DNA from 3 places in the Streptomyces sp. NPDC048352 genome. Region 3 is predicted to be linked to each of the others. Evidence: riboswitches for the same ligand, from Rfam matches in the RefSeq annotation. Region 3 holds a riboswitch; each other region holds the start of a gene.
The links. A riboswitch is a leader RNA that binds a small molecule or an ion and turns the genes downstream of it on or off. The one in region 3 is predicted to bind cobalamin.
Positions count from the first base shown of each region.

Region 1: linked by a shared signal. The riboswitch ahead of cobN (cobaltochelatase subunit CobN) and the one ahead of AB0D45_RS07740 (energy-coupling factor ABC transporter permease) in region 3 are both predicted to bind cobalamin.
Region 2: linked by a shared signal. The riboswitch ahead of AB0D45_RS16775 (prenyltransferase/squalene oxidase repeat-containing protein) and the one ahead of AB0D45_RS07740 (energy-coupling factor ABC transporter permease) in region 3 are both predicted to bind cobalamin.

Region 1 covers NZ_JBEZKZ010000054.1:15,901-25,761, reverse strand. The annotation lists gene cobN (cobaltochelatase subunit CobN) at 1-3,378, opposite strand, end outside; cobalamin riboswitch at 3,411-3,568, opposite strand; gene AB0D45_RS24570 (cobalamin biosynthesis protein CobG) at 4,346-5,602, shown strand; gene AB0D45_RS24565 (precorrin-8X methylmutase) at 5,607-6,254, shown strand; gene AB0D45_RS24560 (precorrin-2 C(20)-methyltransferase) at 6,251-7,750, shown strand; gene AB0D45_RS24555 (hypothetical protein) at 7,849-8,364, opposite strand; gene AB0D45_RS24550 (cobalt-precorrin-6A reductase) at 8,947-9,717, opposite strand; gene cobM (precorrin-4 C(11)-methyltransferase) at 9,707-9,861, opposite strand, start outside.
Region 2 covers NZ_JBEZKZ010000028.1:1,359-11,219, reverse strand. The annotation lists gene AB0D45_RS16805 (glycosyltransferase family 4 protein) at 1-1,183, opposite strand, end outside; gene AB0D45_RS16800 (TetR family transcriptional regulator) at 1,411-2,049, shown strand; gene AB0D45_RS16795 (DJ-1/PfpI family protein) at 2,533-3,132, opposite strand; gene AB0D45_RS16790 (ferredoxin) at 3,581-3,814, opposite strand; gene AB0D45_RS16785 (aldehyde dehydrogenase) at 3,814-5,265, opposite strand; gene AB0D45_RS16780 (MBL fold metallo-hydrolase) at 5,471-6,556, shown strand; cobalamin riboswitch at 6,687-6,817, shown strand; gene AB0D45_RS16775 (prenyltransferase/squalene oxidase repeat-containing protein) at 6,931-8,178, shown strand; gene AB0D45_RS16770 (SCO2322 family protein) at 8,196-8,861, shown strand; gene AB0D45_RS16765 (energy-coupling factor transporter transmembrane protein EcfT) at 8,858-9,861, shown strand, end outside.
Region 3 covers NZ_JBEZKZ010000009.1:61,668-71,528, reverse strand. The annotation lists gene AB0D45_RS07770 (YncE family protein) at 1-323, shown strand, start outside; gene AB0D45_RS07765 (EF-hand domain-containing protein) at 1,122-1,334, shown strand; gene AB0D45_RS07760 (PadR family transcriptional regulator) at 1,380-1,958, opposite strand; gene AB0D45_RS07755 (ATP-binding cassette domain-containing protein) at 1,968-2,825, opposite strand; gene cbiQ (cobalt ECF transporter T component CbiQ) at 2,816-3,565, opposite strand; gene AB0D45_RS07745 (energy-coupling factor ABC transporter substrate-binding protein) at 3,569-3,913, opposite strand; gene AB0D45_RS07740 (energy-coupling factor ABC transporter permease) at 3,913-4,611, opposite strand; cobalamin riboswitch at 4,640-4,844, opposite strand; gene AB0D45_RS07735 (flavodoxin family protein) at 4,945-5,664, shown strand; gene AB0D45_RS07730 (hypothetical protein) at 5,731-6,243, opposite strand; gene AB0D45_RS07725 (L-serine ammonia-lyase) at 6,420-7,802, opposite strand; gene glyA (serine hydroxymethyltransferase) at 8,036-9,292, opposite strand; gene gcvH (glycine cleavage system protein GcvH) at 9,308-9,688, opposite strand; gene gcvT (glycine cleavage system aminomethyltransferase GcvT) at 9,778-9,861, opposite strand, start outside.

The sequences.
Region 1 (9,861 bases), on a different contig from region 3:
GCCGAAGAGGTAGTCGACCGTCGCCGCCAGCTCGAAGGCGCCCTTGTAGCCGTGGCGGCGCATCGCCTCGATCCACTTGGGGTTCACCACGCGGGCGCGGAAGACGCGGGAGGTCTCCTCGACCAGGGTGCGGGTCTTGACCGTCTCCGGGCGGGTGGAGTCGCCGATGTAGGCCTCCGGGGCCGTGCCGCGCAGGGCGCGGACGGTGGCCACCATGCCGCCGTGGTACTGGAAGTAGTCGTCGGAGTCCGCGATGTCGTGCTCGCGGGTGTCGGTGTTCTTGGCGGCGACCGTGATGCGCTTGTACGCCGTCTCCATCTCGGTGCGGGCCGGCCGGCCCTCCAGGCCGCGGCCGTACGCGTAACCGCCCCAGACCGTGTAGACCTCCGCCAGGTCGGCGTCCGTACGCCAGTCGCGGGAGTCGATCAGCTGGAGGATGCCGGCCCCGTACGTGCCCGGGCGCGAGCCGAAGATGCGGGTGGTGGCCTTGCGTTCGTCGCCGTGCAGGGACAGGTCCGCCTGGGCGTGGGCCCGGATGAAGTTCGACTCCGCGGGCTCGTCCAGGGAGGCCGCCAGCCGGACCGCGTCGTCCAGGAGGCCGATGACGTGCGGGAACGCGTCGCGGAAGAAGCCCGAGATGCGCAGGGTCACGTCGATGCGGGGGCGGCCCAGCTCCCCGAGGGGGATCGCCTCGATGCCGGTGACGCGCCGGGAGGCCTCGTCCCAGACCGGGCGGACGCCGAGCAGCGCGAGGGCTTCCGCCACGTCGTCGCCGGCCGTGCGCATCGCGCTCGTGCCCCAGAGGGAGAGGCCGACCGAGGCCGGCCACGCGCCTTCGTGGTCGTCGCGGTAGCGCGTCAGGAGGGAGTCGGCCAGGGCCTGGCCCGTCTCCCACGCGAGGCGGGAGGGGACGGCCTTCGGGTCGACCGAGTAGAAGTTGCGGCCGGTGGGGAGGACGTTCACCAGCCCGCGCAGCGGGGAGCCGGACGGGCCGGCGGGGACGAAACCGCCGTCCAGCGCCCGGACGACGTGCGCGATCTCGTCCGTGGTGCCGGCCAGGCGCGGCACGACCTCGTGGGCGGCGAAGGCGAGGATGTCCGAGACGGCCTGCGGGTGGCCCGCCGAGACCGCGGCGACCGCGTCCGGGGACCAGCCCGCGTCCTCCATGGCCTGCACCAGGGCGCGGGCCGTCTCCTCCACGGTGTCGGCCGCGGTGCGGGTGGCCGCCGATTCGTCCAGGCCGAGGGCCTCGCGCAGGCCGGGCAGGGCGGAGGTGCCGCCCCAGATCTGGCGGGCGCGGAGGATCGACAGGACCAGGTTGACGCGGGCCTCGCCCGTCGGGGCGCCGCCGAGGACGTGCAGGCCGTCGCGGATCTGGGCGTCCTTGACCTCGCACAACCAGCCGTCGACGTGCAGGAGGAAGTCGTCGAAGCCGTCGTCGTCGGGCCGCTCGTCCAGGCCCAGGTCGTGGTCGAGCTTCGCCGCCTGGATCAGCGTCCAGATCTGGGCGCGGATGGCCGGGAGCTTGGACGGGTCCATCGCGCTGATCTGCGCGTACTCGTCCAGGTGCTGCTCCAGGCGCGCGATGTCGCCGTACGACTCCGCGCGGGCCATCGGCGGCACCAGGTGGTCGACCAGGGTGGCGTGCACGCGGCGCTTGGCCTGCGTGCCCTCACCCGGGTCGTTGACCAGGAACGGGTAGACGAGCGGCAGGTCGCCGAGCGCCGCGTCCGGGGCGCAGGACGCCGAGAGGCCGGCGTTCTTGCCCGGCAGCCACTCCAGGTTGCCGTGCTTGCCCAGGTGGATCATCGCGTCGGCGCCGAAGCCGCCGTCCTCGGCCGCGGCCTGGATCCAGCGGTACGCCGCCAGGTAGTGGTGCGAGGGAGGCAGGTCCGGGTCGTGGTAGATCGCGATCGGGTTCTCGCCGAAGCCGCGCGGCGGCTGGATGAGGATCAGCAGGTTCCCGCGGCGGAGCGCCGCGAGGACGATGTCGCCCTCCGGGTTCGAGGAACGGTCCACGAACATGTTGCCCGGCGCCTCGCCCCAGTGCTCCTCGACCTGCTCGCGCAGCTCGGCGGGCAGCTCGGCGAACCAGCGCCGGTAGTCGGCGGCCGGGATGCGGACCGGGTTGCGGGCCAGCTGCTCCTCGGTCAGCCAGTCCTGGTCGTGGCCGCCGGCCTCGATCAGGGCGCGGATCAGCTCGTCGCCGTCGCCGGAGACCAGGCCGGGGATCTCGGTGACCGGGCCGAAGTCGTAGCCCTCCGCGATGAGCGTGCGCAGGAGTTCGACGGCGCTGGCCGGGGTGTCGAGGCCGACCGCGTTGCCGATGCGGGAGTGCTTGGTCGGGTAGGCGGAGAGGACCAGCGCGATCCTCTTGTCGCGCCGCTCGATGTGGCGCAGGCGGGCGTGGCGTACGGCGATGCCGGCGACGCGGGAGGCCCGCTCGGGGTCGGCCACGTACGCGGGCAGGCCGTCCTCGTCGATCTCCTTGAAGGAGAACGGGACGGTGATGAGCCGGCCGTCGAACTCGGGGACGGCGACCTGGGTGGCGGCGTCGAGCGGGGACAGGCCCTCGTCGTTCTGCTCCCAGTTGCCGCGCGAACCCGTCAGGCACAGCGCCTGGAGGATCGGCACGCCGAGCCCGGCCAGGGCGCCCGCGTCCCAGGACTCGTCGTCCCCGCCCGCGGAGGCGGTGGCGGGGCGGGTGCCGCCGGCCGCGAGCACGGTGGTGATGATCGCGTCGGCCGGCTCCAGGGCCTGGAGCAGCTCCGGCTCCGGGGTGCGCAGGGAGGAGACGTACAGGGGGACGGGCTGCCCGCCCTTCGCCTCGATGGCGTCGCAGAGGGCGTGCACGAAGGCGGTGTTGCCGCTCATCTGGTGGGCGCGGTAGTAGAGCACCGCGACGCGCGGGCCGGCGGGGGCCGCGTGCGGGGTGCGCTCCAGGGGGCCCCAGGTGGGGGAGGTGGCGGCCGGCTCGAAGCCGTGGCCGGTGAGCAGCACGGTGTCGGAGAGGAAGCGTGCCAGCTGCTCCAGGTTGGCCGGGCCGCCGTGCGCGAGGTAGCGATGCGCCTCGGCGGCGATGCCGATCGGGACCGTGGAGGCCTCCATCAGCTGCGCGTCGGGGGCCTGTTCGCCGGTCAGCACGACCACCGGGCGGGTCTGGCCGGGCGCGAGGAGCACGTCCAGGCCCTCCTGCCAGGCGCGGAGCCCGCCGAGGAGGCGTACGACGACCAGGTCGGCCCCGTCGAGGAGACCGGGGAGGTCGTCGAGGGGAAGGCGGGAGGGGTTCGCGAACCGGTACGGCACGGGGCCGCCGGCGGTGTTCGCGGCGCGGGCGCTGAGCAGATCGGTGTCGGACGTCGACAGCAGCAGGATCATGCGGCGGCAGGCCTTCCTCGGGGTTTCCGCGCCCCGGGCAGTGAGGACAGCGGGAGTTCCTGACTCACCCGGCCGATCGCTCCGCGGGGTTCACAGTGGCGGGACCGCGCCGGAATCGCACCGGGCTTCCTCCCATGTCGCCGTCCTCGGCGATGACGGGCCGAGCGGTCCGTCGGAAGGTCATCTTAGGCGGCCTTTTCCCTGGCCGGGAGTGGGGGTGGGGTGGGCGGCGGTGGTGGGGCCCGGGGTGGGGGACGTGGTGGGGGTGGGCGGGTGCCGGGTGCCGGGTGCCGGGTGCCGGGTGCCGGGTGCCGGGTGGGGGTGCGGTGGGGGTGCGCTGCGCGGGCTGCTCCCCACCCCGCCCTTCGCCCGTTCCCCGGGGCTCCGCCCCGGACCCCGTACTCGGGGGCTCCGCCCCCGGGCCCCCGTGGGCTCTGCGGGGCTTCGCCCCGGACCCTGTGCTCGGGGGCTTTGCCCCGGGCCCGCGTAGGTTCTGCGGGGCTTCGCCCCCGCCCTCACCCCCGTGGGCTCCGCCCCCGGACCCCCGTGGGTTCTGCGGGGCTTCGCCCCGGACCCCGTGCTCGGGGCTCCGCCCCCGGGCCCCCGCCCGTTCCCTGAGCCCCGCCCGTTCCCCGGGGCTCCGCCCCCGGGCCCCGTGCCTGGGGGCTCCGTCCCCGGGGCCCCGGGGGTTCTGCGGGGCTTCGCCCCGGGTCCCGCGGGTTCCACCGGGCTTCGCGCCCCCGCCCCACGGGCTTCGCCCCCGCCCCCACGGGGCTTTGTTCCGCTGTTCTGTGGGTTTTTCCGGGGTTTCGCCCCGGGCGCCACGGGGTTCGTCTGTGGAGTCACGTCGGATTTCCGGGGCTTCGCCTCCCCGGGCGTCGGGCCTCAGGTGTCGGTGGGGGTGTGGGGGTTCGGGGTGGCGACGGACACAGGTCGGGGGTGGGGAATCGTGGGTATGCTCGCGGCCATGCCCCAGCCCCCTTCCGCCGCATCGCGGGACGAACCCGTCATACGCGACCGCGGCGACGCCTGCCCCGGCGCGCTGCGGCTGCACGCCGCCGACGACGGGTACCTGGCGCGCGTCCGGATCCCCGGCGGGCTGCTCACCGTCCGTCAGGCCGCCGCGCTCGGGCTCGCCGCCGACCGGTTCGGGGACGGGCACCTGGAACTCACCTCGCGCGGCAACGTCCAGCTGCGCGGCCTCACCGACGACTGCGGCGCCGGGCTCGCGGCGCTGCTGGACGGCGCCGGACTGCTGCCCGCGCCGAGCCACGAGCGGGTGCGCAACATCGTGGCCTCCCCGATGGGCGGCCCCCACGTCGTGCACTGGGTGCGCGAGCTCGACCGCGTGCTGTGCGCCGGCGCTCGGGCGGCCGCCCTCTCCGGGCGGTTCCTGTTCGCCCTCGACGACGGACGCGGGGATGTCGCCGCCCTCGACCCCGACGTGACCGTGCTCGGCCGCGCGGACGGGCGGGCGCTGGTGCGGCTAGGAGCGGCCGCCGAGGCCGTCGCCGTCGCCGCGGCCGACGCGCCCCGGGCGGCGCTGCTGGCCGCCGAGTACTTCCTCGACGCCGCCGACGCCGCCGGGACTCGGGCCTGGCGAGTCGCCGAGCTACCCGACGGACGGGGTCTCGACGCCGCAGAGTTCGCCCTGCGGCTGGCCGCCGCCGGGATCGACGCGGCCCGCGTGCCCGAGGTGGCGTGGCCGCACGCGCAGCCGCCGCGGCCCGGCGGGGCCGGCGACGCCCTGTGCGTCCTGCCGCCGCTCGGCCGGATGGACTCCGCCCAGTGGCGGGTCCTCGCCGACGTCGCCGCCTCCGGTGGCGGCGAGCTGCGCGTCACGCCCTGGCGCAGCGTCATCCTCCCGCGGGGCGAGGCCCCTTGGCCCGCCGACGCCGGCGCCCGGATCCGGGCCGCCGGCCTGGTCACCGCCGCCGACAGCCCCTGGCGGACCGTCACCGCCTGTACCGGCAAGCCCGGTTGCGCCAAGTCCCTGGCCGACGTACGCGCCGACGCGCGTGCCGTCGTCACAGGCTCGGCGGGCGAGCTGCCCGTGCACTGGTCCGGCTGCGCGCGCCGCTGCGGCCATCCGCGCGGCACCGCCTGGGTCGACCTGGTCGCCACCCCCGACGGGTACGAACTCGACGGGCGGCCCACCCCGTACGACCGTCTGGCGGCCGCCCTCACGGCCGCACGCACCACCACAACACCCGCATCGCAGTGAAGAAATGAGCGAGTACACCGTGTTCGAGTACGAGAAGGACGGCGCCGCGATCTACCGCCAGTCCTTTGCCACGATCCGCGCCGAGGCGGACCTCTCCGGGCTTCCCGCCTCGGTCGCCCAGGTCGCGGTGCGCATGATTCACGCCTGTGGCATGACCGACCTCCCCCAGGACCTCGGCTACACCCCGGACGTCGTCCTGCGGGCCCGCGCCGCGCTGCACGCCGGCGCGCCGATCCTGTGCGACGTACAGATGGTCGCCAGCGGTGTCACCCGCAAGCGGCTGCCCGCGGGCAACGAGGTCATCTGCACCCTCTCCGACCCGGCCGTGCCCGCGCTCGCCGCGAAGACCGGCACCACGCGCAGCGCCGCCGCACTCGAAGTCTGGCGCGACCGGGGCCTGTTGGAGAACGCCGTGGTCGCCGTCGGCAACGCGCCGACCGCGCTGTTCCGGCTGCTGGAGATGATCGAGGAGGGCGCCCCGCGCCCCGCCGCCGTCATCGGCGTGCCCGTCGGTTTCATCGGCGCCGCCGAGTCCAAGGACGCCCTCGCCGCCCACCCCTCGGGCCTCGACCACCTGATCGTGCGGGGCCGGCGCGGCGGCAGTGCCATCGCCGCCGCCGCGATCAACGCGATCGCGAGCGAGGAAGAATGAGCCGTCAGGACGACAAGGGCAAGCTGTACGGCGTCGGGCTCGGGCCCGGCGACCCCTCCCTCATGACCCTGCGGGCCGTCGAGGTGATCGCCGAGGCGGACGTCGTGGCGTACCACAGCGCCCGCCACGGCCGCTCCATCGCCCGTTCGATCGCCGCGAAGCACCTGCGCTCCGACCACGTCGAGGAACCGCTGGTCTACCCGGTCACCACCGAGACCACCGACCACCCGGGCGGCTACCAGGGCGCGATGGAGGAGTTCTACGAGGCCTCCGCCGCCCGGCTGGCCGCCCACCTGGACGCCGGCCGCACCGTGGCCGTCCTCGCGGAGGGCGACCCGCTCTTCTACGGCTCGTACATGCACATGCACAAGCGGCTCGCGGACCGGTACGAGGCCGAGGTCATCCCCGGCGTCACCTCCGTCAGCGCCGCCGCGGCCCGCCTCGGCACCCCGCTCGTGGAGGGCGAGGAGGTGCTCACGATCCTGCCCGGCACCCTGCCCGAGGAGGAGCTCACCGCGCGCCTCGCCGCCACCGACTCGGCGGTCGTGATGAAGCTCGGCCGTACCTTCCCCGCCGTCCGGCGGGCCATGGAGGGCAGCGGCCGGCTGGCCGAGGCCCACTACGTCGAGCGCGCCACCATGGAGGGGGAGCGGACCGGGGCCCTGGCCGAGACCGACCCCGACAGCGTCCCGTACTTCGCCGTCGCCGTCGTGCCCAGCCGGATCGGGAACCCGGGCAGCGTGCCTGCGGGCCCCGGCGAGGTCGCGGTCGTCGGCACGGGCCCGGCCGGGCCGCTGTGGCTGACCGCCGAGACCCGGCGGGCGCTGGCCGACGCGGAGGTGCTCGTCGGGTACACGACGTACCTGGACCGGGTGCCGGTCAAGCCGGGCCAGATCCGGCACGGCTCCGACAACAAGGTGGAGTCCGAGCGCGCCGAGTTCGCCCTCGACCTTGCCCGGCGCGGCAAGCGGGTGGCCGTCGTCTCCGGCGGTGATCCCGGGGTCTTCGCCATGGCCACGGCGGTCCTGGAGGTGGCCGGCCAGGCCCCTTACGAGGACGTGCCGGTGCGGGTGCTGCCGGGGGTGACCGCGGCCAACGCGGCGGCCGCCGCGGCCGGGGCCCCGCTGGGCCACGACTACGCCACCCTCTCGCTCTCCGACCGGCTCAAGCCGTGGGAGGTCATCGCGGAGCGGCTGCGCGCCGCCGCCGCGGCCGACCTGGTGCTCGCGCTGTACAACCCGGGCTCGCGCAGCCGGACCTGGCAGGTCGCCAAGGCCCGGGAGCTGCTGCTCGAACTGCGGGCCCCGCAGACCCCGGTGGTCGTCGCGCGGGACGTGGGCGGCCCGGAGCAGTCGGTGCGCGTCGTGACGCTGGCCGAACTGGAGCCGGCCGAGGTGGACATGCGCACGATCCTGCTGATCGGTTCCTCGCAGACGCAGGTCACGCAGCGGCCCGACGGCTCGCGGGTGACGTGGACGCCGCGCCGCTACCCGTGACGTGAACGCGCGGCCGCGCCGTGCCGCGGCGCGTGCCGTGCCGCGGCGCGTGCTGTGCCGAGACGTGCGGCCCGGGGAGCCCGGGCCGCACCGCCGGCTCAACTCGGGCAGCCCGCCAGGGCGTCGGGGCAGCCCTGCACGGCCGCGGGGTCGACGGTGAGCAGCTGCCACGACAGCACCGCGGCCGGGGGCGAGTCGTCCTGCGCGGTGGGCTCGACGTGCACGGTCAGCGCCGGGCCCGCCGGGAGGTTCAGCCGCGTCACCTCCCCGACCGTGCCGCAGGCCACGTCGAACGGGCGCTCCCCGGAACCGCCCTCGCGCGACAGCACCACCGTCACCCGAGGGCTCTCCTCGCTGTCGCAGGCGAGGTCCAGGCGGTACGGGCCCTCGCCGCCGGCCTCCAGGGTCTTGTCCAGGCCGCCGGCGAGGAAGCCGGTGCCGCGCATCGTCACGCGGCCGTCGCCGGCTTCCCTGCCCAGGGCCTTGTCGGCCCGCTGGAGTGCGTCGTCGGGCTCCCACACCCGGGGCGCCGCTTCCTGCCCGCTGCTGCTGCCGCAGCCGGTGACGAGCGTCGCGGCGGCGAGGATCAGGACGAGGGAGTGACGTATCCGCATCCCCTCAGCCTAGAGGGTGCAGCCGGGCCGGTGGCGGCGGGCGCGTGGACGGCATCCGGGCCGGTGGGAGGCGCGGCGCGCAGGCACCGGCCCCACGAAGCGGAGGACCGGCGCGGCCCCGGAACGTACGCCTCCGAGGCCTGCGCCGGGGCGTCCGAACGCCTCAGGCCGGGTGGATTCGGTACGCCTCTGACCGGGGCGGAGTCGGTTGGTCTCGGGCCGGGTGGAGCCGGTACGTCTCTGGCCGGGGGAGCCGGCAGGCCTCAGCCGGGTGGAGTCGGTTGGTCTCGGGCCGGGTGGAGCCGGTACGTCTCTGGCCGGGGGAGCCGGCAGGCCTCAGCCGGGTGGAGCCGGTAGGCCTCGGGCCGGGTGGAGCCGGTACGTCTCGTGCCCGGGGAGCCAGCACGCCTCTGGCCGGGCGGAGTCGGTACGTCTCGTGCCCGGGGAGCCAGCACGCCTCGAGCCGGGCGGAGCCAGCACGCCTCGGGCCGGGCGGAGCCAGCACGGCTCTGGCCCGGCGGAGCCAGTACGCCTCTGGCCCGGCGGAGCCAGTACGCCTCGGGACCGGCGAGACCGTACGTCTCAGGTCCGGTGGAGCCAGGCCAGGACCGCCTCCACCGAAACGGCCTGCGCCACCTGTGCCGGCACCGCCGGCCGGCGTACGACCAGGACCGGGATCCCGGCCTCGCGGGCGGCGGTGAGCTTCGGGGACGTCGCGTCGCCGCCGCTGTCCTTGGTGACCAGCACGTCGATCCGGTGGCGGGCCAGCAGCTCCCGTTCCTCGGCCAGCCCGAACGGGCCGCGCGCCAGCAGGACTTCCGTGCGCGGCGGCATCGGCGTGGCCGGCGGATCGACCGAACGCACCAGGAACCACGTGTCGGTGAGGTGCGCGAAGGCGTGCAGCCCCATCCGGCCCGTGGTCAGGAACGCCCGGCCGCCCAGCGACGGCAGGACGGCGGCCGCGCCGGCGAGGGAGTCGGCGAACGTCCAGTCGTCGCCCGGCCCGGGCGTCCAGCCGGGACGGCGCAGCGCCAGCAGCGGGACGCCCGTGAGCGCCTGCGCCTCCGACGCGTTGAAGCTCATCCGCTCCGCGAAGGGGTGGGTGGCGTCGACGACGTGCGTGACGTCGTGGCCGACGATCCAGCCCGCGAGGCCCGCGACGCCGCCGAAACCGCCGATCCGGGTCTCGCCCGGCGGGAGCACGGGCGCGGCGACCCGGCCCGCGAGCGAGGTCGTCACCCGGTACGAGGTCCCGCGCGCCAGCGCCTCCGCCAGGCGGCGGGCCTCCGTCGTGCCGCCCAGGATCAGGACGTGCCGTCCGCCGGCATCAGCCCCGGGCACCTCAGCAGACATGCCGGTCGCGCTCGGGCGAGTACAGGTGGCTGTCGCGGAACTGCTCGGCGCCCAGGGTCCGGCCCACCACGATCACCGCCGTGCGCACCAGGCCCGCCGCCTTCACCTGCTCCGCGATGTCGCTCAGCGTCCCGCGCAGGATCA
Region 2 (9,861 bases), on a different contig from region 3:
GCAGCTCGGCGTCGCCCAGCAGCCGGCCCAGCGCGCCGGCCAGCGCCCCCGCGTCGCCGGGCGGCACGGCCAGGCAGGTCTCCCCGTCGGGGCCGGACACCTCGGGGATGGCCCCGCCGGTGGTGGCGACCAGCGGCGTGCCGGTGGCCATGGCCTCGGCCGCCGGGAGCGAGAAGCCCTCGTAGAGGGAGGGGACGCAGGCGACCTGGGCGCTGCGCACGAGGTCCACGAGTTCGGCGTCGGTGATGCCCTTGACGAACCGCACCGCGTCCTGGAGCCCGTACGTCTCGATCGCGCGGGCGACCGGCCCGCTCTCGGCGCGCTTGCCGACGACGACGAGGTGGGCGTCGGGCTGCTCGGTGCGCAGCTTGGCGAGGGCCTCGACGAGGTGGACGAGCCCCTTGAGCGGGACGTCGGCGCTGGAGGTGGTCACGATCCGCCCGGGGACTTCCGTGACGGAGGGGTCCGGAGACCACAGGTCGGTGTCCGCGCCGATGTGCACGACGTGGATGCGGTCGTCGCGCACGCCGAGGTGCTCGGCGATCTCCTGCTGGGAGGAGCCCGAGACGGTCAGCACCGAGGGCAGCCGGCGGGCCACCCGGCCCTGCATGCGCGTGAACGCGTACCAGCGCCGGACGGAGGCGCGCTTCTTGCGGTCCTTGGCGGCGGCGAGGTCGAGCTTGCGGTCGACGGTGATGGGGTGGTGGACGGTGGTGACCAGGGGCGCGCCGAGGTCGCCCAGCAGTCCGTAGCCGAGCGTCTGGTTGTCGTGGATGACGTCGAACTCGCCCGCACGGGCCCGCAGGTGGCGCCGGGCGCGCAGCGAGAAGGTCAGCGGCTCGGGGAACCCGCCGGTCCACATGGTGGCGACCTCGAGGGCGTCGATCCAGTCCCGGTACTCGCCGCGCTTGGGCGTGCGGAAGGGGTCGGGGCTGCGGTACAGGTCCAGGCTCGGCAGCTCGGTGAGCGTGGCACCGGTGTCCAGCACCGGATAGGGCTGCGCGCCGATGACCTCGACGGAGTGCCCGAGCTTGACGAGCTCCCGGGAGAGGTGGCGGACGTAGACGCCCTGGCCGCCGCAGAACGGGTTCCCCTTATAGGTGAGGAGTGCGATGCGCAACGGGCGGTCGCCGTCGGTGGCGGACCCTGCGAAAGGGCTCGTCACCATGGCCTCTGCGGTCACTCTCGGCCCCCTTCTCCCTGCACTTTCGCCGGAGCGTAACCGCTCGGATAATGTAGAACAAGTTTCAGAGTTGATCCCCTGAAGACCATTGAATCTACCGGCCGGAAACCACACCGTAAGAGGCGGAGCAGGTGATTCGCGCCACGGCTCGGGCGCCTGACATGCTGACCCGCGGACCATCCCGGAATCAGCCGCCGCAACGACACGGAACGCCAGGAACGGGACACATGACAGCGGAAGCGAAGGCCGTGACGCCTCCCCTGACGGAACGCCAGGAGGCGCGCCGGCGCCGCATCCTGCACGCGAGCGCGCAGCTGGCCAGCCGGGGCGGCTTCGACGCCGTGCAGATGCGGGAGGTCGCGGAGTCGTCGAACGTCGCGCTGGGCACCCTCTACCGCTACTTCCCGTCCAAGGTGCACCTGCTCGTCGCCACCATGCAGGACCAGCTCCAGCACATGCACACCACCCTGCGCAAGCGCCCCCCGGCGGGCGAGGAGCCGGCGGCCCGCGTCGCGGAGACCCTGATGCGCGCCTTCCGCGCCCTCCAGCGGGAACCGCACCTCGCGGACGCGATGGTGCGCGCCCTGACCTTCGCGGACCGGAGCGTCTCGCCCGAGGTGGACACGGTCTCGCGGCTGACGACGGCCATCATCCTGGACGCCATGGGCCTCGACGCCCCGCCGACGGCGGAACAGCTCTCTGCGGTCCGGGTCATCGAGCACACCTGGCACTCGGCCCTGATCACCTGGCTCTCGGGCCGCGCGTCGATCGCCCAGGTGAAGATCGACATCGAGACGGTGTGCCGGCTGATCGACCTGACGGGGGCGGGGGCTTCGGCGGGGGCGGCTGCGGCGCGGAAGGCCTGATTGTGGCGTAGGGGTGGGGGTGCGGGTACGGGGTCTCCCGGGACCGGATCAGGGAGGGTTTGGGGGCTTCCCGTCAGTCCCATCGTCATTCCGCGTCGGGCCGGCCCGTCAAGGGCGCTCCTTCGTCGCGTCGCTTCGCGATCGCCTTCGGCGACCCTTGACCGACCGTCCCGCCCCGGAAAGCCGAAAGACTGCCGGGAAACCCCCAAAAGAACGGTCACCAGGGACAGGTCCGAGGGGCGGGTCTCTCAGGGACGAGGCGAGGGGCCAGGGCCATGGCCCGCCGGGCATCCGGGCCCCATATCCGCGTCCAGGACCGGGGGCCCGGCCCCACCCGCACCGAACGGCGACCAGAGCAGCGCGGGAAGCTGATGGGCGCGACAGATCGCTACGCACTTCTCATTGCTTGGCGTCCGGCGGCCGTCTGGGGCTGGTACCTGCACCAAATGTTGATCAGGAGCCCATCCGGCAGCAGTAGGCGGGTCAGATCACGGCACTCTCACCGGCGTGGACAGCGCGCAGGGAGCGCTGGACGGTCTCCAGCTTCTCGCCGACCGGGGCGGCGTAGTCGATGGCGGCGCGAGCGGCTTCCTCCCCGAGGGTGCGGCTGATCACCCAGGTAGCGAGGTACTGGGAGGCCAGGCAGCCGCCGGCGGTGGCGATGTTCCCCTCGGCGTGGAAGGGGGCGTCCAGCACGGTGACGCCGCAGGCCTCGACGAAGGGCCGGCTCGTCATGTCCGTGCAGGCGGGCATGTCACCCAGCAAGCCGAGCCGCGCGAGCACGAGCGCGCCGGAGCACTGCGAACCGATCAGCTGGCGCGAAGGGTCGAGCGGCAGCATGGACAGGAGCCGGTCGTCGGCGACCACGTCACGCGTCTTCACCCCACTGCCGATCAGCACGACATCCGCCTCGGTCACGAAATCCATCGACCGCTGCCCGGTCACCTCGACGCCGTTCATCGACGTGACCACCGGGGTAGGCGTCGTGATGAAGGCCTCCAGACCGGACCGGTTGATCAGTGCTGAGGCGATGAAGCTGTCGAGTTCGTTGAACCCGTCGAAAGTGACCACGGCTACCTGCATCACAACTCCCTGAGTAGTCAGGCGTCGAGTCTGTCAGGCCCATCACCCCCCGCACGCGGGCCAATTGGCGGCTGGTGGCCTGCGCAGCCCGCCGGACGGTCTCCTGGTCAACCTCTGGTGCGGTTATCAGCCCCAGACACGGGCCCGGATCCGGGAAGGGGTCATGACCCCTGGCCCCTCGCCTCGTCCCTGAGGGACCCGCTCCTGCCTGTCCTCCCTGGTGACCGTTCTTTCGGGGGCTTCCCGGCAGTCTTTCGGCTTTCCGGGGCGGGACGGGCTGTCAAGGGTGGCCGAAGGCCATCGCGAAGCGACGCGACGAAGGAGCGCCCTTGACAGGCCGGCACGACACGGAACGACGATGGGACTGACGGGAAACCCCCGAACCAGCCCTGACACCGCCCCACCGAAACCCCGCTCCCCCACCCCGCCCCCCACCCCACCCCACCCCTCACTCCTCCGGCGGAAACACCGCCTCCCCCGACGGGGACAGGGTGATGAGGATGGCCTCCACCGGGCAGCCCTCCGCCGCCGTCAGCGTGGGTTCGTTGGCGTCCGTGACCGGGGAGCGGGGGTGGGACTGACGGGCCGAGTCGAGGGTGAAGGCGTCCGGGGCGTGGTTCACGCACATGCCCGCTCCGATGCAGACCCCCCGGTCGACCTCGACCTGCCAGCGGTCCCCCATCACGCACCCGCCGGGAGGTGGATCATCTTGTGCTCCAGGTATTCGCTCAGCCCCTCCGGGCCGAACTCCCGCCCCACGCCGCTGTTCTTGTAGCCGCCGAACGGCCCCAGCATGTCCAGGCTGAAGGTGTTCACGTTGAAGGTGCCCGTGCGCACCCGGCGCGCGAAGTCGATGCCGTGCTCGACGTCGGCCGTCCAGACGCTGCCGCTCAGGCCGAAGTCCGAGTCGTTGGCCACCCGCACCGCCTCCTCCTCGTCCCCGTAGGGGATCAGGCACACCACGGGGCCGAAGATCTCCTCGCGGGCGATCCGCATCGAGTTGTCGACGTCGCCGAAGAGGGTGGGTTCCACGTACCAGCCCCGTTCCAGGCCGGCCGGGCGGCCGCCGCCCGCCAGGATCTTGGCCCCCTCTTCCTGGCCGATCCGGATGTAGTCCAGGGAGCGCCGCTGCTGGCGCTCGGCGACGAGCGGGCCGAGCTGCGTCGCGGGGTCGAGGGGGTCTCCGACGACCAGGGCGCCGGCCGCCGCCGCGAGGGCTTCGGCCACCTCCGCGTACCGGCTGCGCGGGGCGAGGATGCGGGTCTGGGCGACGCAGGCCTGACCGTTGTTCATCCAGGCGGCCGGGACGATCCCGGCGACGGTGCTCTCCACGTCGGCGTCGGGCAGGATCACGGCGGCGGACTTGCCGCCGAGTTCGAGGGTGACCCGGGTCAGGTTGCGCGCGGCGACCTCCATGACGCGCTTGCCGGCGGCGACGGAGCCGGTGAAGGCGACCTTGTCGACGCCCGGGTGTCCGACCAGGTACTCGCTGACCTCGCGGTCGGCGGGCAGGACCGAGAGCACGCCCTCCGGCAGCCCGGCCTCCCGTGCGATGTCGGCCAGGATGAAGGAGTCCAGGGGGGCTTCGGGGGACGGCTTGAGGATGACCGCGGAGCCGGTGAGCAGCGCGGGCGCGAGCTTCGCCGCCGCGACGAACTGGGGGACGTTCCACGGGATGACGGCGGCGACGACCCCGACCGGTTCGCGGCGCACGAGGATCGGGCCGAGCGCGCCCTGACGGCGCTCCTCGTAGGGGTATGCGGCGGCGACCTTGATGGCGGAGTCGTAGACCATCATCGCGCCGAGGGCCTGGGCGAGGATGCTCCAGGAGTACGGGGAGCCGTTCTGGGAGCTGATGGAGCGGGCGATCTCCTCGTGCCGGACGGCGATGGCGTCCTTGATCCGGGAGACGACGGCGGTCCGCTCCTCCAGCGACAGGCGCGGCCAGGGGCCCTCGTCGAAGGCCTTGCGGGCGGCGGCCACGGCGCGGTCCACATCGGCCTCGGAGGCGTGCGGGACGCTGCCGATGACCTGCTCGGTGTGGGGGGAGACGACCCGGATGGTGCCGGTGCCCAGCGGATCCGTCCATTCCCCGCCGATGAACAGTTGGGCGTGTTCCACGAGCTCGGTCATGTCCGATGCCTCCAGGGGCTGCGCACGATCTCACCGATGTCGCAGAACTGATACCAGTTCTAGTTCGAGGAGTCCACGGTCCGCACACGGCCGGGCGCGGGCTGCCGCAAGATCCTGCGGGTAGTCAGGAAGCCCGCGAGATGGTCGACTTGGGCTCCTACTGAAACGCGTTCTCGTCACCGGCCAGTCAGCAGGGAGAGCCCCCATGTCAGAGGCCGCACCCCAGCCCACGCCTCACCCCACCCCGACCACCACCCCCCACGTCACCGACCACGGCGGGGGTGTCTGGGCCCTGAAGGTGCCCATCCCCGACAACCCCCTCGGCCACACGCTCGTCCACGTGCTCGACACCGGCCGCGGGCCCGTCCTGGTCGACACCGGCTGGGACGACCCCGCCTCCTGGGACACCCTCATCGCCGGGCTGGGCGTGCTCGGCCTCGCGGTCGCCGACGTGCACGGGGTGGTCATCACCCACCACCATCCCGACCACCACGGCCTGTCCGGCCAGGTCCGGGAGGCCTCGGGGGCGTGGATCGCCATGCACGCCGCCGACACCGAGGTCGTCGTGCGGACCCGTTCCGCCGAGCCGGGCGTCTGGTTCGACTACATGGGCGAGAAGCTCGCCGCCGCCGGGGCCCCCGAGGAGCACGTCGCCCCTCTGCGCGCGGCCCGGGCGAGCGGGCGGATGCGGACCCTGCCCGGGCTGAGCGCCGCCGTCCCCGACCGGGAGATCGTCCCCGGCGAGCTGCTGCCCCTCGCCGGGCGCCGCCTGCGCGCGATCTGGACCCCGGGCCACACCCCCGGCCACGTCTGCCTGCACCTGGAGGAGGCCCACCCCGCGGGCCTGCCCGGCAACGGCCGGCTCTTCTCCGGAGACCACCTGCTCCCCGGGATCTCCCCGCACATCGGCCTGTACGAGGCCCCCGGGGACACCCGCGTCACCGACCCCCTGGGCGACTACCTCGACTCCCTCGAACGCGTCGGCCGCCTGGGGCCCGCCGAGGTGCTCCCCGCCCACCAGCACGCCTTCACCGACGCCCCCGCCCGCGTGCGGGAGCTGCTGGAGCACCACGAGGAGCGGCTGACCGGGCTGTGGCGGCTGCTGGCCGAGCCCCTGACCCCCTGGGGGCTCGCGGAGCGGATGGAGTGGAACCGGCCCTGGGAGCAGATCCCGTACGGATCCCGGAACATCGCCGTCTCGGAAGCGGAGGCCCACCTGCGGCGGCTGGTGAAGCAGGGCCGGGCGGAGGCGGTGCCGGGCACGGACCCGGTGGCGTACCGGGCGCTGTGATCCGGTGCGGCCGGAGCCGGCCCTCGCCCGCCGCGCCCGGCCACGGGGCCGCACTCCGCGCCGCACTCCGGGCCGCCCCCGGTAAGGGGCACTGCCGCCCCGGGCCCCCCGACCCGCCGGCTACGGGCCGGTACAGTGAGCCCGTCGTCCACACTTCCGTATGGGGGGAAGCCGGTGCGAATCCGGCGCTGACCCGCAACCGTGACCCGGCCCGCAGCACGCGGGACGGCGAGCCGGAATGCCCCGTACCGGAGGTGCGCGGCTCGTGCCGCCGGGTCCTCCGGCGGCCGGCACCGTCGAGGTAAACGGAGCCGGAGCCCGGTGCCTGCGCGTGCCTGTCTCCCGCCCCCCGTACGAGAGGCACCCGCCCCGCCATGAACGTCCGTCGCAGCGCCGCAGCGCTCGCCGCATCCGCCGTGCTCTGCGTCGGCGTCGCTCCCGCCGCCCTCGCCGACACCCCGCCGCCCTCCCCCTCCGCGCCCCCGGTCGTCCCCTCGGGCCTGTTCGGCAAGGCCGACCCGACGTACGACGGCGTGTGGCGCCAGTCCCTCGCGCTGCTCGCCCAGCGGACGGCGGGCGTGAAGCCCGCCCCGCAGGCCGTGGCCTGGCTCACCGGCCAGCAGTGCGCGAACGGCGGCTTCGCCTCCTTCCGCGCGGACGCGGGCGCCGTGTGCGACGCGAAGACGGTGTTCGACACCAACGCCACCGCCGTCGCCGTGCAGGCGCTGAAGGCCCTCGGCGGCAAGGACGCCGAGGTCAAGAAGGCGGCCGACTGGCTGAAGTCCGTACAGAACGAGGACGGCGGCTGGGCCTACGTCCCCGGCTCCCCCAGCGAGGGCAGCTCCACCGCGATCGTGATCAGCGCGCTGGCCACGGCGGGCGAGACGCCGGACCAGGTGAAGTCGAAGGCGGGCAAGTCCGCGTACGACGGCCTGCTCTCCTTCCAGCTGGGCTGCTCCACCGAGCCGGCCTCCGACCGGGGCGCCTTCGGCTACCAGCCCGCCGACGGCAAGCTCGCCGCCAACGCCGACGCCACGGCCGCCGCCGCCCTGGCGGGTCTGGGCAAGGGCATCCTCGTCGAGCCCGCCGCCTCCGACACCGCGGCCGCCGCGCTCGCCTGCCCGGCCGCCCCCGCCGATCCGGCGGGCGCCGCCCGGGGCGCGGCCGGCTACCTGGCCGAGGCCCTCAGGAAGGACGGCCACCTCACGGCCGTCACTCCCGGCTCCGACCAGCCCGTGGCGGACACCGGCAACACCGCCGACGCCGTCATCGCCCTCGCCGCGGCGGGCCACCGGCAGTCGGCGGCGGGCGCGCTGGAGTGGCTCCAGAAGAACTCCGCGCAGTGGTCCAAGGACAACCCGGCCGCGCTGGCCACCCTCGTCCTGACCGCGCACGCGACGGGCACCGACCCAAAGTCCTTCGGCGGCACCGACCTGGTCTCGGCGCTGAACGCCACGGGCCCGGCCCCGCAGCGCGCGGACGCCGACGCGCAGAAGGTGGAGGGCAAGGAGGAGCCGGGCTCCGGCAACCAGAGCATCTGGTGGATCGTCGGAGCGGGCGCCGCCGCCGGCATGGGCATCGGCATCCTGCTGAGCGGCCGCCGGAAGAAGAACCAGCTGTGACCGGCCGCCGTCCGCACATGGCGGCGGGTGCGGTCGCGGGCGTCCTGGGCGTCCTGGGTCTGGCCCTCACCCTGTTCGCGGCCTCCCCGGCCCTGGCGGCGGGCTACCGCTACTGGTCGTTCTGGGACGGTGCGGGCGGCAGCTGGGCGTACGCCACCCAGGGCCCCTCGACGGCCCGCCCCGCGGACGGCGCCACGCTCGGCTTCCGCTTCTCGGTGAGCAAGGACGCCGCCGACGAGGCCGCCCGGCCGCGCGCGGCCGCCGACTTCCAGGCCGTCTGCGCCGGCACCGCCCCGGCGGACGGCCGCAAGCGGGTGGCGGTGGTCATCGACTTCGGGGTGCCCGGGGACGCGCCCGGCGGCGAGACCCCGCCGCAGGACACCCCGCGCACCGCCTGCGCCCAGCTGGCCCCGGAGGCCACGGCGGCGGAGGCGCTGGCGGAGGTGGCGAAGCCGCTGCGCTACAACAGTGCGGCGCTGCTGTGCGGGATCTCCGGCTTCCCGAAGACGGGCTGTGGCGAGCCGATCGCCGACGGGGAGCCGCGGAGCCCGGCGCCCGCCGAAGCCGCCCCCTCGGCGCAGGAGGACTCCTCCGGTCCCTCGGCGGGCCTGTTCCTCGGGGTCGCGGCGCTGCTGGCCCTGGGCGGGGCCACCGTCTGGCAGTCCCGCCGCCGCAGGCGATGACGGCGCGCCCTCCCGGCGGGCCGGCCGGCGCCGGCCGGCCGCCCACGGGGTCCACCCGCACGGGTGGGTACCCCGCCCGGCGCGGCGTCGGGCGCACCACGCACGGCGCGGCACCCGCGCACGTACCCCCGGCCCGGCCCGGTGCCGCCGGGCGGGCGGGCGCCCCGCACGGGCCGGCGTACGAAAGGGAAAGGCCCTGGCGGGCCCCCGAGGCCCGGCGCGGGAACGCCCTGCACGCGGGGGCCTGGTGGCTGTGGGCCCTCGGGCTCGCCACCGCCGCGTCCCGGACCACCCATCCCCTCCTCCTGGGGCTGATCGTCGCCGTCGCCGGGTACGTGGTCGCCGCCCGCCGCACGGAGGCGCCGTGGGCGCGTTCCTACGGGGCCTTCGTCAGGCTCGGCCTCTTCGTCATCGGGCTGCGGCTGCTCTTCTCCGTGCTGCTGGGCTCCCCGATCCCCGGCACGCACACCCTCGTCACCCTGCCCGAAGTCCCGCTCCCGGCCTGGGCGCAGGGCGTCCGGTTCGGCGGTCGGGTCACCGCCGAGCAGCTGGTCTTCGCCTTCTACGACGGCGCGAAGCTGGCCGCGCTGCTGATCTGCGTCGGCGCCGCCAACGCGCTCGCCAACCCGGCGCGGCTGCTGAAGTCGCTGCCCGCCGCTCTGTACGAGGCGGGCGTGGCGGTGGTCGTCGCCATGACGTTCGCGCCGAACATGGTCGCCGACGTGGCCCGGCTGCGGACCGCCCGCCGGCTGCGCGGGCGCCCCACCGGCGGGGTGAAGGCCGTCCTCCAGATCGGCCTGCCGGTGCTGGAGGGGGCGCTGGAGCGCTCGGTGGCGGTCGCCGCCTCGATGGACGCGCGCGGGTACGGGCGTACGGCGCAGGTTCCGCCGGCCGTGCGGCGCACCACCAACGCCCTCACCCTCGGCGGCCTCCTCGGCATGTGCGCCGGTACGTACGGGCTGCTCGCGGCGGAAGGCGCCGCGTACGGGCTGCCCGTGCT
Region 3 (9,861 bases):
ACGGCCTGTACGTCAGCCGCGACTCCCGGCAGATGTACGTCTCCAACCGCGGCGAGGGCAGCATCTCGGTCTTCGACTTCAAGGAGAACCGGCTCACCAAGAAGTGGCAGCTGCCGGACGGCGGCAGCCCCGACATGGGCGGGGTCTCCGCCGACGGCAAGGTGCTGTGGCTGTCGGGCCGCTACAACGGGGAGGTCTACGCGATCGACACCACCAGCGGGAAGCAGCTGGCGCGCATCCCCGTCGGCGGCGGCCCGCACGGCCTCGCCGTCTACCCGCAGCCGGGCCGCTACTCCCTCGGCCACACCGGCATCTTCCGGTAGCCCCGCCGCCGCCGGCCCCCCTGTTGCGACGGTGCCCCGGGAGCTCGCACAGCTCCCGGGACACCGACATCCACCAGGCGGCTCCGGGGCGACCGACGTCGCCCGGGCGGCCTCCCGGTGAAGCCGTACGCCCGCCGCGGCCGGCGGCCGGGCCGAGGAGCCCCGTACGCTCCTCGGCCGCGTGCGCCGACCGTGCCCGCCCCGCCCCGCGTACCGGCTCTCGCTCTCAGCCGGTACGCGGCTGCATTCACCTCCGGGCGTATTCCGCCCGGCGGAATACGGGACCCTTTCGCCCGCGTCCCTGCGGAATGCGCCGTCGGCCTCCGGGAAATGCGCTCCGTCCCGTTCGGTGGCCGGCAGGCGGAATTCATCCGGAATTCCGAAAGCGCTCCCACCCCCGTCCCGGCGGGCCGGGACAGCCGCGCGCGCCGGACGTGAGACCTGCGGCGAAGTGGCGGCACGCACGGGGGAGGGGCGGAGCTCTCATGCTGCGTCAGCTGCGATCGTCACCGGCGGCAACCCTTGGTGCCGCATGTCCCTGGGAGCCCCGTGCTCCTGGTGTGGCGGCAATGCCGTTACGTTATGCCGTGATCCCGGAGCGTGACAAGGGGCAATCGGATTTCTTGGCCGGAATTATCGCCTCCGCGCGTTTTCCGGGCCGTTCCACCGGCTGTTCCACGGGCTTGTGCGGGGTGGAGGAAATACATATCTGCCGGCCGACCGGGACCCGCGGCGGGGCCGCGGGCCCGCTGCCGCTACCCTGAGCCGGTCAACAAGCACCGAGAAGGGGTGGACCCAGTGGCTGACATCGAGAGCGCACGCGCGACGTTCGACAAGTTCGACGTGAACGGTGACGGCTTCGTCACGGCCGACGAGTACAGCGCGGCCATGAAGGAGATGGGTGACCACTACGTCACCGCCTCGATCGCGGACTCCGTGATCGCCGCCAAGGACGCCGACGGCGACAAGCTGCTCAGCTTCGACGAGTTCTGGGCCTCCCTGAACAAGTAGGCGCGCCGCGCCCGCCTCCGCCCCGCCCGCAGGGGCGGGGGCGCGTCAGGCCGGAGTCCCGCCCCGCGGCGGCGCCGCGTCCTGCGCCGAGGACAGCTCCTCCACCTCCGAGAGGGCCTCCTCCAGCCAGCTCAGCCAGAACCCCTCCAGGGCGATGCCGCCGTGCAGCACGAGCCGGCGCAACCGGTCCGGGGCGGTGTCCCGCCCCGGCGGGAAGTCCTTCGCCTCGATGCCCTCGTACGTGGCCAACTGCGCCCGGTGCAGGTCGAGATGGCGCCGCAGCTCCGCCCCGAGCCCCTGCGGCCCGACCACCGCCGCCGCGCGGAGCCGCAGCAGCAGCGCGTCCCGCACCGGCTTGGGGTCCTGGCTCTCGTCCACCCACCGCGCCAGCTCCGCGCGCCCGTCGGGCAGTACCTCGTACTCCTTCTTCTGCCCGCGCACGGGCACCTCGCTCGGCAGCTCCCGGATCAGCCCGGACTCCTCCAGCCGGCCCAGCTCCCGGTAGATCTGCTGGTGCGTCGAGGACCAGAAGTAGCCGATGGACTTGTCGAACCGCCGGGTCAGCTCCAGCCCCGACGAGGGCTTCTCGAGCAGGGCGGTGAGGATGGCGTGCGGCAGTGACATGCCGCCATCCTAGGTTTGCGGGCCGGCCGGCGAGGCCGCCGGCCGCCACTCGGCCAGCGCCTGCGGGACCCGCGGCCCCGGCAGGTGCGCGGCGAGCAGGCCGTGGGCGCGCAGGAAGGCCGTCACCGCCGGGGCCCAGGCCTGGCGAAGGCCCGCCGAGGCCAGCAGCTCCGGGTCCGAGAGCAGCTCACCGGCGGGGCCGGTGCGGATGCCGGCCGGGGTCAGCACCGCCGCGTCGTCCGCCCAGCGGACCGCGAGGTCCACGTCGTGGGTGGCCATCACGACCGTGGTGCCGCCGGCGCGCAGGCCCGCGAGGGCGTCCAGCAGGCGTTCCTGGCCGTCCGGGTCGAGCCCGGCCGTCGGTTCGTCCAGGATCAGCACCCGCGGGGCCATCGCCACCGCGCCGGCGATCGCCGCGCGCTTGCGCTGCCCGTACGACAGCAGGTGCGTCGGGCGGTCCCGCAGCGCGGTGATGTCCAGGGCGGCCAGGGCGGCCTCCACCCGCTCGCGGACCTCCCCGGCGGGCAGCCCCAGGTTCATCGGGCCGAAGGACACGTCCTGCTCGACGGAGGCCGCGAAGAGCTGGTCGTCGGGGTCCTGCACCACCAGCTGCACCGAGGTCCGCAGCCGGGTCAGGCCCTTGCGGTCGTACGCCACCTCCGCGCCGTCCAGGCGCAGCGACCCCGGCCCCGGCCGCAGACCCCCGCTCAGCAGCCGCATCAGCGTGGTCTTGCCGCTGCCGTTGCGGCCCAGCAGCACCAGCGCGCGGCCCTCGGCGATGGCGAAGTCCACCCCCGACAGTACGGCCGGGCCGTCCTCGTAGGCGTATCCCGCGCCGACCAGCTCCACCAACGCGGTCACAGCCACAGCTCCTTCAGTACGAGGGTCCCCGCGGCCAGTGCGGCCAGCAGGGCGGCGGACCCCGTCAGGAACCGCCAGGACAGCGTCGCCCCGGGCACGAGCACCCGCAGCGCGCCGTCGTAACCGCGCCCCGCCAGCCCCTCCTGGAGCCGGGCGGCGCGGTCGAAGGCCCGGACGAACGAGGTCGCCGCGAGCCCGGCCAGCGAACGCCACACCGCCGCCCGGCTGGTCTGCCCGAGCCGGGCCGCCTGGGCGCGGCGGACCTGCGCCATCGAGTCCAGCAGCAGGAAGCCGATCCGGTACATGACCAGGGCCACGTCCACCACCGGCGCAGGCACCCCAGCCCGCACCAGCCGCGGCAGCACGTCCGAGACCGGCGTCGTGAAGGCGAACAGCAGCACCCCGAGGGAGGCCGCCGAGGTGCGCAGCAGCAGCTCCGCCGCGTGCCGGGGCCCGTCCGGGGCCAGGGCGAGGAAGCCGTCCGGGCCGCCCACCGACACCAGCAGCGGCAGCGCCCCGGTCACGCAGAACCCGAGCGGCACCCGGAAGGCCCGCCACAGCTGCCGCCCGGCCACCCCGGCGGGCCCCAGCAGCACCGCCAGGGTCGCCGCCGCGACCAGCGGCCCGCCCGGCCACGGCGGCAGGCTCACGGCGGTGAGGGTGAGCCCGAACCCCAGCAGGGCCTTCTCCAGCGGATGGCGGCCCCGCCAGCGGCTGGAGTGGGCCGCGACGTCGATCGGCAGCACCTCCTACGACTCCGGGGCGGAGTGGGCGGCCTCGGCCTGCGCCAGGGCCTGCGCCGCGCCCTGGCGGCGGCCCTTGCGGACGCCGAAGTAGTAGGCGAGCACGCCGGCTCCGAGCGCCGCCTGGAGGGCGAACAGCGCGGACTCGATCTCCGCGGAAGGCGGCTCGTACAGCGGGGAGAACCAGGGCTCGTAGTCGGGCTTCAGCTCGGTGATGGCGCTCTCGGCCTGCGCGTCGGCGCCGGTGAACGGCTCCTCCTTGCCGTCGCCGAGCCCCAGCGCGAGCGGGAGCACGGCGAGCGCCGCCACCAGGAGCAGCAGCAGGCCGTTGATCTTCGCGTTCCTGGACATCAGAGCGCCGCCTCCGTCTTCGTCCGCTCGCCGCCGGTCAGCTTTGCGACGCCGAGCCGGACCAGGTCCGTCTTGCTGGACTGCATGAGCAGCCGCATCACGAGGACGGTCAGCAGCCCCTCGCTCACCGCGAGCGGGATCTGGGTGACCGCGAAGATGCCCGCGAACTTCTCCAGCGAGCCCAGGAAGCCGCTCGCCGGGTCGGGGAAGGCCAGCGCCAGCTGGACGGAGGTCACGCAGTAGGTGACCAGGTCGGCGAAGAACGCGCCGCAGAACACGGCCGCCATCAGCGGCACGTTGGATGCGCGCAGCAGCCGGTAGGCCCCGTAGCCCGCCCAGGGACCGGCGATGGCCATCGAGAACACGTTGGCGCCGAGGGTGGTGAGCCCGCCGTGGGCCAGCAGCAGTGCCTGGAACAGCAGGGTGATCGTGCCGAGCACCGCCATGATCGGCGGCCGGAAGAGGATGGCCCCGAGCCCCGTCCCCGTCGGGTGCGAACAACTTCCCGTCACCGACGGGATCTTCAGGGCGGACAGGACGAAGGTGAACGCTCCGGACGCCCCGAGCAGCAGCGTGCTCTCCGGGTTCGACTTCACCTCGCGGGTCAGGGCGCGGACCCCGTGGACGACGAACGGGGCGGACGCGGCGCCCCAGGCGGCCGCGTGCAAGGGGGGCAGGAAGCCCTCGGCTATATGCATGTGTGGGGAGACCTCTCCAGCACCTCGTGGATGGACGACGCGCCCCGGCCGGTCTCCTGGCTCACGGGTACTGATGCCCTGGCTCCGCCTTCCCGGGCCCATGCGGTCTCCCGCGCGGGCCCAGTGGCTTCCCGCAGGATTGGAGCCGGACTTCCCGATCACAGTGGCGAGGGCCGCACCGGTTTTCCACCGGTTTCCCGAACACCAAGGCCACCCGACCCTAGTCGCCCGCACGGACCGTCACAACCCGGACCGATCCGGCCACCCGGTCACCCGCCCCCGGACGGGTCACGCCCGCTGGCCGCCCCGCGCTCCCGCGGGCACGGTGGGGGCATGGCCGACGACCAGAGCCCACGGTACGAGGACCTCTCCGCCGTCTACGTCAACTGCACCCTCAAGCGCTCTCCCGAGACCAGCAACACCGAGGGGCTGATCGCGAGGAGCCGCGCCGTCATGGAGTCCGCGGGCGCCCGGACCTCGCTGATCCGCGCCGTCGACCACGACATCGCCACCGGCGTCTGGCCGGACATGACCGAGCACGGCTGGGACAGCGACCAGTGGCCGGTCCTCTACAGCCAGATCATGGACGCCGACATCCTCGTGCTGTGCGGCCCGATCTGGCTCGGCGACAACAGCTCCGTCATGAAGCAGGTCATCGAGCGGCTCTACGCCTGCTCCTCCCTGCTGAACGACCGGGGCCAGTACGCGTACTACGGGCGCGTCGGCGGAGCGCTGATCACCGGCAACGAGGACGGCGTCAAACACTGCGCCATGAACGTCCTCTACAGCCTCCAGCACCTCGGCTACGCCATCCCGCCGCAGGCCGACGCCGGCTGGATCGGCGAGGCCGGACCCGGTCCCTCGTACCTGGACCCCGGCTCCGGCGGCCCCGAGAACGACTTCACCAACCGCAACACCACCTTCATGTCCTGGAACCTGATGCACCTGGCCGCGCTCCTCAAGCGCGCCGGGGGCGTCCCGGCCCACGGCAACCAGCGCTCCCTGTGGGACGCGGGCTGCCGCTTCGACTTCCCCAACCCCGAACACCGGTAGCGGCCGCCCGGACGGCGGCGGGCCCGGGACGTCCCACGTCCCGGGCCCGCCGTCCGTACCGCGGGATCAGCAGGTGTTCGGGTGTGCGACGTCCAGCACGAACCGCTCGGGCGAGTGCAGGACGGAGGTGGTGTAGGACGGGGCCGTGTCGAAGGCGGCGCCGAAGGTCACGTACCCCTCGAAGTCGCCGGTCATGGCGAGGCCCTTGAGCTTGCTGAGGTAGATCTGCTGGAGCTTCGGGCCCTGGTAGACGTTCTGTCCGGCGTCGTTGTGCGCGGCGGCCGGGTGCAGGCGGATCTCCAGGAAGTACTTCCCGGCCAGCGGGACGGGCTTGCCGGACCCGTCGTAGACGAGCTGGGAGACGGGAGTGACGGTGACCGGGGGCACGTAGCCTTGGAGGTCGATCACGATCCGGTCGTACGTGCAGTGCCCGCCCCAGCGGGCATTGACCACGAGCGGGGTCTGGGTGGTGGTGGTGGAGGTGGTGGCGGCTGAGGCCGGCGCGGAGAGCGCGAGCCCCGCGGTGAGCAGGGCGCCCGTGGCCAGGGCCACGATCCGGCGGCGGTGCAGGTGACGCATGAGGTCTCCCCGGTGTCCGTGAGACGGGGACGGGCTGTCATCTCATAAGACACACGGGGGCCGCGGACGGTTGCACGCCCCGTGCCCCCGGTACGCGAGCGCCGCGTAGGGCCCGCCCTCGGGGAGGGCGGGCCCTACGCGGCACGGGTCCGCGGGCCGGTGTCAGGCGCCGGTGCTCAGCACTCGATGACGTTGACCGCGAGGCCGCCGCGCGCCGTCTCCTTGTACTTGACCTTCATGTCGGCGCCGGTCTCCTTCATGGTCTTGATGACCTTGTCGAGGGAGACCTTGTGGCTGCCGTCCCCGCGCATCGCCATCTTCGCGGCGGTGACGGCCTTGACGGCGGCCATGCCGTTGCGCTCGATGCAGGGGATCTGGACCAGGCCGCCGACCGGGTCGCAGGTCAGGCCGAGGTTGTGCTCCATGCCGATCTCGGCGGCGTTCTCGACCTGCTCGGGGGTGCCGCCCAGGACCTCGGCGAGCGCGCCCGCCGCCATGGAGCAGGCGGAGCCGACCTCGCCCTGGCAGCCGACCTCGGCGCCGGAGATCGAGGCGTTCTCCTTGAAGAGCATGCCGATGGCGCCCGCGGCGAGGAGGAAGCGGACCACGCCGTCCTCGTCCGCGCCGGGCACGAAGTTCACGTAGTAGTGCAGGACCGCCGGCAGCACGCCCGCCGCGCCGTTCGTCGGGGCGGTCACCACGCGCCCGCCCGCCGCGTTCTCCTCGTTGACGGCCATCGCGTAGATCGTCGTCCACTCGCTGCGGTGCATCATCGGGTCGCCCTCGGTGCGCAGCTGGCGCGCCGTGGCGGCGGCCCGGCGCTTGACGCGCAGCCCGCCCGGGAGGATGCCCTCGCGGGACATGCCGCGCGACACGCAGGACTGCATGACCCGCCAGATCTCCAGGAGGCCCTCGCGGATCTCCTCCTCCGTGCGCCAGGCCTTCTCGTTCTCCAGCATCAGGGAGGAGATCGACAGGCCGGTCTCGTTCGCCAGGCGCAGCATCTCGTCACCCGAGCGGAAGGGGTACTTCAGCACGGTGTCGTCGAGCTTGATCCGGTCCTCGCCGACCGCGTCCTCGTCCACGACGAAGCCGCCGCCGACCGAGTAGTACGTCTTCTCCAGCAGCGGGGCGCCGGAAGCGTCGTAGGCGAAGAGCGTCATGCCGTTCGCGTGGTAGGGCAGCGAGCGGCGGCGGTGCAGGATCAGCTGGGTCGGCTCGTCGAAGTCGATCTCGTGGGCGCCGCCTATCTCCGCGCCCAGCAGCCGCAGCTTCCCGCTCCGGCGGATGCGCTCGACCTCGTCGTCGGCGCCCTCGACGTCCACCGTGCGCGGGGAGTGGCCCTCCAGGCCGAGCAGGACCGCCTTGGGGGTGCCGTGCCCGTGGCCGGTCGCGCCGAGGGAGCCGAACAGCTCCGCGCGGACGGACGCGGTCTGGGCGAGGACACCGTCCTTCTTCAGCCGCGTGACGAACATGCGCGCCGCGCGCATCGGGCCGACCGTGTGGGAGGAGGACGGGCCGATGCCGATGGAGAAGAGGTCGAAGACGGAGATGGCCACTGGCGGACTCCCTTGTCTGCTCGTGGGGTGGGAGGGGGCAGGAGAGGCGGATCGTGCCGGGTGGGGGCATTGTGCGGATTTTGTCCGACAGACGAGCTTAACGCGGCGAAATGAACGGCTTGGCCGCCGGACGGATCGGGAGGGCTGCGGGCGCGTGTACTGGATCAAGGTGCGCCCGGGCATGGGAAGGGCCCGGCCCCGTACGAGACGAGGCCGGGCCCCCCGGGCCGTCGTTAGAGCGACGGGTACAGCGGGAACTTCGCGGCGAGCGCCGAGACGCGCGCCTTGAGGGCCGCGGCGTCGTAGGCCGGCTTCAGCGCCTGCGCGATGATCTCGGCGACCTCGGTGAAGGCCTCCGTGTCGAAGCCGCGCGTCGCCAGGGCCGGCGTACCGATCCGCAGGCCCGAGGTGACCATCGGGGGCCGCGGGTCGTTCGGGATGGCGTTGCGGTTGACCGTGATGCCGACCTCGTGGAGGCGGTCCTCGGCCTGCTGGCCGTCCAGCTCGGAGGTGCGCAGGTCGACCAGGACCAGGTGCACGTCGGTGCCGCCGGTGAGGACGTCCACGCCCACGGCCTTCACGTCGTCCTGCACCAGGCGCTCGGCGAGGATCTTCGCGCCTTCCAGGGTGCGCTCCTGGCGCTCCTTGAACTCGGGCGAGGCCGCGACCTTGAAGGAGACGGCCTTGGCCGCGATCACGTGCTCCAGCGGGCCGCCCTGCTGGCCCGGGAAGACCGCGGAGTTGATCTTCTTGGCCAGCTCCTGCGTCGACAGGATGACACCGCCGCGCGGACCGCCGAGGGTCTTGTGCGTGGTGGTGGTGACGACGTGGGCGTGGGGCACCGGGTTCGGGTGCAGGCCCGCGGCGACCAGGCCCGCGAAGTGGGCCATGTCGACCATCAGGTACGCGCCGACCTCGTCCGCGATCCGGCGGAACGCGGCGAAGTCGAGCTGGCGCGGGTAGGCGGACCAGCCGGCGACGATCAGCTGCGGCTTGGACTCCTTGGCGAGGCGCTCGACCTCGGCCATGTCCACCTGGCCGGTCTCGTCGACGTGGTACGGGACCACGTTGTAGAGCTTGCCGGAGAAGTTGATCTTCATGCCGTGGGTCAGGTGACCGCCGTGGGCCAGGTTCAGGCCCATGATCGTGTCGCCCGGCTTCAGCAGCGCGAACATCGCGGCGGCGTTGGCCTGCGCACCCGAGTGCGGCTGGACGTTCGCGGCCTCGGCGCCGAACAGCGCCTTGATGCGGTCGATCGCGATCTGCTCGACCACGTCGACGTGCTCGCAGCCGCCGTAGTAGCGGCGGCCCGGGTAGCCCTCGGCGTACTTGTTGGTCAGGACCGAGCCCTGGGCCTCCATGACGGCGACCGGAGCGAAGTTCTCCGACGCGATCATTTCCAGGGTCGACTGCTGGCGCGCGAGCTCGGCGTCGACGGCGGCGGCGACGTCCGGGTCGAGCTCGTGGAGGGGGGTGTTCAGAACAGACATCAGGATCCCCTGGGGTCAGTTGCCGGCGGTGAGAGCGGTGTACTCCTCGAAGGAGAGCGCGTCCTTCGGCTCCTCCGAGAGGCGCACCTTGAACAGCCAGCCACCCTCGAACGGGGCGGAGTTCACCAGCGACGGGTCGTCCACGACGTCCTGGTTGAACTCGACGATCTCACCGGAGACGGGGGAGTAGAGGTCGCTGACCGACTTGGTCGACTCCAGCTCGCCACAGGTCTCGCCCTCGGTGACGGTGTCGCCGACCGCGGGGAGCTGGGCGTAGACGACGTCACCGAGCGCGGTGGCGGCGAACTCCGTGATGCCGACCGTCGCGACGCCGCCCTCGGCGTCCGACAGCCACTCGTGCTCCTTGGTGTAACGCAGCTGCTGGGGGTTGCTCATGACCTGATTCTCCTGGATGCGGGGAGGTGGATACGAACGGTGGTCTTGCGTGCTGAGACGGGAGCGGACGGTGGGAACCGGTCCGAGGGTTACTTCTGCCGCTTGTAGAAGGGCAGGGCCACGACCTCGTACGGCTCATGCGTACCGCGAATGTCCACGCCGACGCCGGAGGT